2 regions of the Bacillus sp. FJAT-45066 genome follow, and region 1 is predicted to be linked to the other one. Evidence: predicted binding sites of a transcription regulator. Region 1 holds the regulator's gene; the other holds the start of a gene.
The links. Region 1 encodes Rex, which represses fermentation and respiration genes when NADH is low (regulators of the CRP and FNR family bind a similar motif). Its sites were predicted from a motif close to TTGTGAAATATTTCACAA; they were not measured.
Positions count from the first base shown of each region.

Region 2: CDZ92_RS04855 (glycosyl transferase) is a predicted target of Rex. The motif match lies at 2,189-2,206, and genes of this name have one in related genera.

Region 1 covers NZ_NISQ01000001.1:2,839,632-2,843,837, reverse strand. The annotation lists gene CDZ92_RS14270 (ABC-F family ATP-binding cassette domain-containing protein) at 1-1,483, opposite strand, end outside; gene CDZ92_RS14265 (redox-sensing transcriptional repressor Rex) at 1,667-2,305, shown strand; gene CDZ92_RS14260 (twin-arginine translocase TatA/TatE family subunit) at 2,347-2,520, shown strand; gene tatC (twin-arginine translocase subunit TatC) at 2,537-3,298, shown strand; gene CDZ92_RS14250 (YdiK family protein) at 3,604-3,804, opposite strand; gene CDZ92_RS14245 (CPBP family intramembrane glutamic endopeptidase) at 3,873-4,206, opposite strand, start outside.
Region 2 covers NZ_NISQ01000001.1:963,989-968,194, reverse strand. The annotation lists gene CDZ92_RS04875 (hypothetical protein) at 98-526, opposite strand; gene CDZ92_RS04870 (hypothetical protein) at 627-1,148, opposite strand; gene CDZ92_RS04865 (hypothetical protein) at 1,296-1,484, opposite strand; gene CDZ92_RS04860 (hypothetical protein) at 1,575-1,766, opposite strand; gene CDZ92_RS04855 (glycosyl transferase) at 1,869-2,084, opposite strand; gene CDZ92_RS04850 (DUF368 domain-containing protein) at 2,240-3,070, opposite strand; gene CDZ92_RS04845 (hypothetical protein) at 3,218-3,436, opposite strand; gene CDZ92_RS04840 (GNAT family N-acetyltransferase) at 3,566-4,021, opposite strand.

The sequences.
Region 1 (4,206 bases):
CTGGATAATCAATTAAAGCATTTTCTAAAATTTCCTTACTATCTAAATCTAAATGATTTGTCGGCTCGTCCAATATTAAAACATTGCAACGCTGTAACATCAACTTAGCTAATGCAAGCCTAGCTTTTTCTCCTCCACTCAAGCTTAAGACAGGTTTTAGCACATCTTCTCCAGAGAAAAGAAAATTACCGAGAACGGTACGGACATCTTTTTCTGCCATGTGTGGGTAGTCATCCCACAACTCATCTAACACACGTTTATTAGACTTCAAGTCTGCCTGTTGTTGGTCATAATAACCTACAGTCACATTGGCACCAAATTGTATTTTTCCAATTTGCTTATTCAATTTCTCCACTAATATCTTCAATAGTGTAGACTTACCAACACCATTTGGTCCAACAAGTGCGACACTATCGCCACGAGTTAGAGATATATCTACATTTTCAAAAACAGGCTGGCTTTCATAGGAAAAGGATAAAGAATTCGCCTTCAATACATCGTTCCCACTTTGTCTTTCTATCTCAAAAGCGAAAGACGCAGACTTTTCATCCCCATTTGGTCTATCTAACACTTGCATTTTATCTAGCTGTTTTCTTCTACTTTGCGCTCTTTTTGTCGTTGAAGCGCGTGCAAGGTTTCGCTGTACAAAATCGCGCAATTTCTCTATTTGGTCTTGCTGTTTCTCGTACATCTTCAAATCACGCTCATATTGATCAGCTTTCGCTTGCAAATAACTACTATAGTTACCTAAAAACTTCGTAGACTGGTTGCGGGCAATTTCATATACAACCGACACTACTTTGTCTAAAAAATAGCGATCATGAGACACAATTAAAAGTGCCCCAGGATAACTTTGTAAGTACGACTCTAACCATGACAACGTTTCAATATCTAAATGGTTTGTCGGTTCATCAAGTATTAATAAATCAGGCCTAGTTAATAGTAATTTACCAAGAGCTAATCGAGTTCGTTGTCCACCGCTCAAAGTTGAGATGGGTGTGTTATAATCAAAGGTAGCAAAGTTTAATCCATGAAGGACAGAACGAATATCTGCCTCATATTGAAAACCACCTTGTTGTTTATAGGTTTCTTGCAGCAGATCGTATTCTTTTAAAATACGTTCATAAACTTCTGTCTGATTAATAAAGACAGGGTCAGCCATTTTTGCTTCCAGTTCTCTCATGGTTATTTCATATTGTTTAAAATGAGAAAAAACGGACAGCATTTCGTCCCAAATGGAACGTTCTGATTGTAATCCGGTGTCTTGAGCTAAATAGCCAATCGAAACATCTTTCGGCTTAATAATTTCACCACTATCATATGATAGTTGATTTGAAATGATCTTCAATAATGTGGATTTACCAGCACCATTTCGTCCAACTAGGGCAATTCGGTCTCTCGATTGTACTTCTAATTTAATATTAGATAAAATAAGTTCAGCACCAAAATATTTATTTAACTGATTAACTTGTAAAATAATCATAAGTTTCACCTCAATATGTCTAGATTAAGTTTATCTTTCTTTCCCATCTCTTTCAACAATGGAGATAGGAAGAATTAATTAAATGTTTAAAACAAAAAGAAATCGTTTACTTATTATGTGATGCAAACAGAATAAAGAGCAGAATAATAGATATGATATAGATAGAGTAAATGGGGGAATAAGATGAATAACGAACAAATAAAAATACCACAAGCAACAGCAAAGCGCTTGCCACTATATTATCGATTCATTCAAAACTTAAGCTCCTCGGGCAAACAACGAGTATCATCTACAGAGTTAAGTGAAGCGGTAAAAGTAGACCCAGCGACAATACGCAGAGATTTTAGCTACTTTGGTGCATTAGGGAAAAAGGGATATGGGTATAATGTTCAATATTTGTTAACTTTTTTCCGTAAAACGCTAGACCAAGATGAAGTGACGTATGTTACATTAATAGGTGTTGGTAATTTAGGAACTGCTTTCCTACATTACAACTTCACGAAAAATAACAACACGAAGATTAAATTGGCCTTCGATGTCGATAAATCAAAGATAGGTACAGACATAGGTGGCGTTCCTGTTTATGATTTAGATAAACTAGAAGAAGAGTTAGATGATGATATAACTGTTGCCATTCTAACAGTACCAGCACATGTTGCACAGCCAATAGCGGATAGACTAGTATCAAAAGGTATTAAGGGTATATTAAACTTTACTCCAGCTAGAATTAGTGTGCCTGATCATGTTAGAATTCATCATATTGATTTAGCAGTTGAATTACAATCTTTGGTATATTTCTTGAAACACTATCCATCAGAATAAAAAAGTAGTAGAATAAGTATATTTCGAGGAGGTGACTATTTATGCCATTAGGTATGGGAAGTATCGTAGTTATAGGCCTTGTCGCTCTTTTAATTTTCGGTCCGAAAAAGTTACCTGAACTTGGAAAAGCTGCAGGAAACACGTTGCGTGAATTTAAAAATGCAACAAAAGGTTTAGCAGATGACGATGAAAAAAAAGAAGATCAGAAGAAGTAATGAAGGATGAACGTTTATGATAGATAGAGAAATGACGGTATATGACCATATAGGGGAATTGCGTAAAAGGTTATTCATCATTGCAAGCTTCTTTGTTGTATCAACAATTGGCGGCTTCTTCTTAGCGGAACCTATCATTGTGTATTTACAACAGTCTGATGAAGCGCAATTGTTTGCGTTGCATGCGTTTCGTCCAACAGATGCGATAAAGATCTTCATGCAATTTGCCTTTTTAATCGCGTTTATTATCACTTTCCCTGTAACGCTATATCAGCTGTGGGCTTTCATTAGTCCTGGCTTATATGAAAAAGAAAGAAGAGTTACGCTTAGCTATATACCTATTTCTTTACTTTTATTTTTAAGTGGACTAGCATTTTCGTATTATATTTTATTTCCGTTTGTTCTTAACTTTATGAACAAATTAGCGGAACGTTTAGATATTAACCAAGTGATAGGGGTTAATGAGTATTTTCAGTTTTTGTTTCAACTAACGATTCCATTCGGTATTTTGTTTCAAATGCCCGTAGTAGTTATGTTCTTAACAAGACTAGGAATTGTCACACCACAATTTTTAGTAAAAGCTAGAAAGTATTCGTACTTTATCCTATTAGTGATCGCGGCGTTTATCACGCCACCAGAATTATTATCGCACTTAATGGTAACGGTACCGTTATTTATCTTATATGAAATCAGTCTTGTTATTTCCCGTTTCGCTTATCGAAAAGCAAAAATAGCAGAAACGAAGATGGAATTAGAAAAAATGAATAATGAACAATAAAAAGACGCTGGGAGAAAACTAGCGCCCAAAAAAGAAAGAGGCCCCAAAGAACAAAAAATGTTCTTGGGGCCTCTTCCTATAAATTCACCGGGTTTTGTCCTGACCTATTTTTAGTCAAGATGAACCTCATCAACCTTATGAAGTTCAAAGTCGATAAAAATTTGAGTGAAAATGAACTTCAGCGGCGTTAAGAAGTTCAAAGTCGATAGAAATTTGAGTGAAGATGTACTTCATCGGTTAAGAAGTTCAAAGCCGATAAAAATTTGAGTGAAGATGAACTTCATCGATCTTTTGTCCCAACCCATTTATTTCTCCTTCATCTTTTTAACCTTGTCGTGCAAAATAAACGCTCGAATGGTAACGCCAAAATTGAATGTAGCGAAAAGCATTAATAAGATAGTTTGAAATTGCCAAATAGTATCTCCTACTGACATAATCGCAATGTAGAGAAATAGAAAACCCATAACCAAATATAAATAAGCTATTTTAATAGGGGTAATGCGCATACAATCGTTCCTCCAATATTACTGTTACATGAGTTAGTTTCATCTTTATGGATGACTAAGAAACAGACTCACATAAAAAACTTAATAAACCCTTGCATCTGTTCCAATTGCTCGATATATTCTTCGATTCGGTCTCTAAAAACGTATTGAACGAGTACAACAAACGAATTCATCGCAACGTGGGCTATAATCGGCACAAGAATACGATTTGTTTTTACATATAGAAATGCAAAGATAGAACCCATTACAAAGTAAATTAATAAATGTTTATAATCTTGGTGCACCAGTGCAAATAATAAAGAACTTACAATCAACCCTACAGCAAAGTTATATTTCTTATATAAAGTTCCAAAAATAATTTTCCGGAAAATGATTTCTTCTAATATAGGTCCCGCAACTGTA
Region 2 (4,206 bases), 1.9 Mb from region 1:
TTTAATAAGAAATTGACAACCAAAGTTGGGGGTTTTTCGAGTGGGAATTTATACAATTACTAACCTTTAACAGTGCCATTTAAAAAAAGAAAAAAATTTAAAATAGTGGTTCCATTTCTAGATTACTAATTACTTTCTCTAATAAATTATCGCCTATTATTTTATAATCTTTATCTCTAATTTGTATATATCCGACATCAGTGACTACCATTTGTAATGACTCCGAATTGGAAGTTAATGTAACATAATAGTTAAGCAGTCCTAATCTTCCATTAGAAATCTTTTTTAATTTAACATTAGAAAGTTCATCTACTAATCTAGAGATTTCATTTTCGTCCGTAATCTTAACATGTAAGTGTTCATCGGGATTAAGATGTAAAATATATATTTCGTCTATTTTGCCATTCGGAAAAAATTCCTCTAAAGCCTCTCGATATGTAGTCTCTCTTCCTTGGATAATAAATAAACTACTTACAACAGCTACTACTATTACAGATATAACAATGAATAATACTCTTTTACTCATAAAATTCCCCCTAATTATTCTGCTTTATTTACTCGAATTAGAAAAACGACGATCTGTTATTGAAGCATCCACCCTTTAGTTGAATAAATTATCCATACTCCTATTCTGTACCCACATACAGAAATTCATTATTCTTACCAAAACGAAAATGAATATCATACTTTCGTTCACTACCATTTTGGTCATAACCATATAGAAAATAACCCACCTCAGTAGAATCAGGCTGTGGATTATAAAAATTGAAATACATAGGTAATCCAGCAATTTCTATTGGAAAATAAAAGTCACTAAGTTCACCGAAATTAACCTTACCATCGATGACTTCAAAATTAACATCAAACTCACTTCTTAATTTATCGAATTCGTTATTAGCTATATGTTTCATAATGTTCCTTGCTTTATGATCAAATATTTGCAATTTCTCTTGGTTCTTCTTTTCTTGCTCCAATTCATCATTAATAAGTCTCAGTTCTTCTTCTAAGTTACTAATCTCAATATTTTTCTCATTAATCTGAGCTTGGTATTTCAAAATTAATGATTCCTTGTCGTTCTCATCATCAGAACATGCAGAAATAACAATTAGCACCAAGACAATTCCTGTCAGATGAATATACCTTTTCATTTTATCTCCTCCAAAGTTATAATAAATTATTTCAATCCCCTTATACTCCTTACTAAAGAAACCTGCTTCAATAGTTGCAGAAGCAATAGCACGGTTTCGCTAACGCACCCGTTACTTATGTAAGAGTTGAAATACTACTTGAAGGTTTTAGTCTTCATATTTCTTTACAACAGACTTTATCCTTGATGCAATAAGTACAGCTATAAGACCAGTTATCGCCATAGATATTATATGTTCCCAACCTAATACTCCTTTTAGGATAAAATTCAGCAAGAATACACCAACTAGCGAACCAAAAACCCAAGGTATCCAGAATTTTAAAATAATATTTTTCATTTGCCCTCCCGAAAGATTTTACTGTTCCTCGGTTAGTAACTGATTTGAGTGAAAACAATTATTTACTAACGCACCCGTTTATCCAATTATTTATTTTTCATATTTCCCCTTATTTTTATTTATTGTTATTAGTTTTGTCATGACAAAATGAACTACTGCAATAGTAAGTAAAAAGTCTCTATATGCCTCATTTGTCCCCTCCAATAACGTAGCAACAATAAAGAAAAATCCAAACGATATTATAAGTAAAGCCAGAATATAATGCCAAATTTTTAGTTCCATTTTATATCCCCCTTTATTAAACAAAACTGCTCCATTTGTTTAATTACTTCCACAAAAAAGGGACTTATCCTTCTTAAAGATAAACCCCCGTTAATGCAATAATTAATTCCTATCTTTTATGAAAGTAACTATTCCAATGCTAAATACTAAGATACCGATTAACATCAATGAATGTATAAATCCATTAAGAATTGGTACATATTCACTAGTTAAATTCTTGTTTCGATACACGATATTAACCAAATTGTACCCTAAAGGGGTACTAATAAGTATAATGATAATCCCTAAAGAAACATATGTTACTGCTTGTTTGTTCATAAATCATTCCCCCTAATACAATTTCACTTCTCTTTAACTCTACTGCTCTTTACTTCAAGAAAAAAGATGCGAACTCCTTCTTGAAGATACGCATCCGTTTGTTTAAGTGTAGAATTTCATAATCCCAATATATAACCTAAATAAATTTAGTAATTCTACTCAAATTTTTTGTTCTGAATTTGCTTTAAAGTAATTATAAAAGCGATGCCCACAAAAAATGTTATCAATGACACTACGATTGTCGAAGTGCCAAGTACACTATATAAATTGTACTGAATCGCATAGATTGAACCACTAACTAACCCAATTATTGCTGCATAAGTTTCTGCCGTGTAATTTTCTAATAAGTATCTAATAAGTTTACTAGTTAGTAAAACTCCTAAAACTATACCTGAACCAATCGCTAAAATTATCGGCAAATCAAACGACATTAAAGATGCTGTGGCTATTTCATATATACCTAATATAGTCAGTATTAAAGCACCGCTTAATCCAGGGAGAACAAGAGCTGTACTTGCAAAAAATCCTGCAATGGCAAAGAGAATATAATCGGCAATAGATAAGTTATTTAAATCTATTTGATTCATGCCACTAAAAAATTGACCGAATACTACAATGCTTAAAAACAAGAGCATTATTATGTAATGTTTAAATGTAAGTTTATTTTTGGAATGATCGAGAGTTTCTTTCCAAAGGTAAGGTAAGAAACCTACAATAATACCAATAAAAAACGTTAGCGTTGGTGTACGATAGTTACTTAATAAATAGTCAATAATAAAGATAGAAATAGCAAATCCTATGACCATACCTGTCCCAAATGTACATAGAAAAGGTAAAGCCTCTTTTCTATGTTTTGTTGTCAGAATACTTAACGAATATATTAGTCGTTCATATATTCCTAAAATCATAGCAACTGTACTGCCACTAATACCAGGAACGGTTTCTGTTATTCCAACCGCCACGCCTCGAAGTATAAGGCCCAACATTCTTTTCAACACCTTAATGTTTTTAATTTTTTAATATAAATTTTCTTTTATTTAATAAAAATAACGTTCATAACTGCTAAACTAATCTCCCTTGCCGCAACAGCTCCAAAGGCTTCTTCAACTATTTGGGCGTTACTTGAATAACAACTATTTCCTTAAAAGCATAAATGATGAAGGACTTATTTCTTCACTTTCAATAACGATAGCAATTAATCCTGTTTCAGTTTTGGTTTCATGCCATTCATCTTTCTCCCAAAAAACAGCATCTCCTGTTTGAACTTTAATGTATTCTTCTTTATCTGAATTTAGAAATCTTCTTACCACTATCTTTATTAAATTGATAAAACTCCATTTTAACCCTCCCAAAACGCTTAAAATACCCATTTGGATTTAAAAGGTAATTCTCTATTGTAATTACATTAACCTGCTCTTTACTTCAACATAAAAAAGCCAATCTCCTTCTTAAAGATTAGCACTCGTTAGCTTAATAACACGTTAGCTTTTAAACTCCATAAAGTGACTTGAATTTGGATAAAGATTATCCTTTGAAAATCCTAAAGAAGTATAAAATTTATCAGCCTGTTCCGTATCTGTATGAAGCACCAAAATTTTATAATATCTTTTTGCTTCATCAATTATCTTTTTTACCAAAAGGCTTCCTATACCGTTTCTCCTATACTCTTTACTGACATAAAACCTTCTCAGCCTGCCAATAGATTGTTCGTTTGAAAATGGGTCTTTATTTAAACCACCAATAGCAACAAGGACACCTTCTTCTTTAAACACGCCAAATAAACCTTCTCTAGAATGATTAAAAGTGTTACTGCCATTTTTATAATCATTTGCTAATCTTTCTACAAAACGAAAGCCATCTTCTTTGCTTTGCTTTACTAAACTATCCACATCAAAATTCAACAGATTATATATTTGCTTTACCTCATACTTCCTCATAAGTATCCCTCTCCTAATTACGTAATTCTTGTTAAAACTGCTCCGTTAGTTTAAGTGAAAAGCTTCACAATATCACATATCTTCTAACTAAATAATAACAGAAGATAACGAAGTTTTGTTTATATTTCCCAAAATTATGTCAATAGTTACTGCACAATATTTAGTTTACTACGCACCAAAGAGCA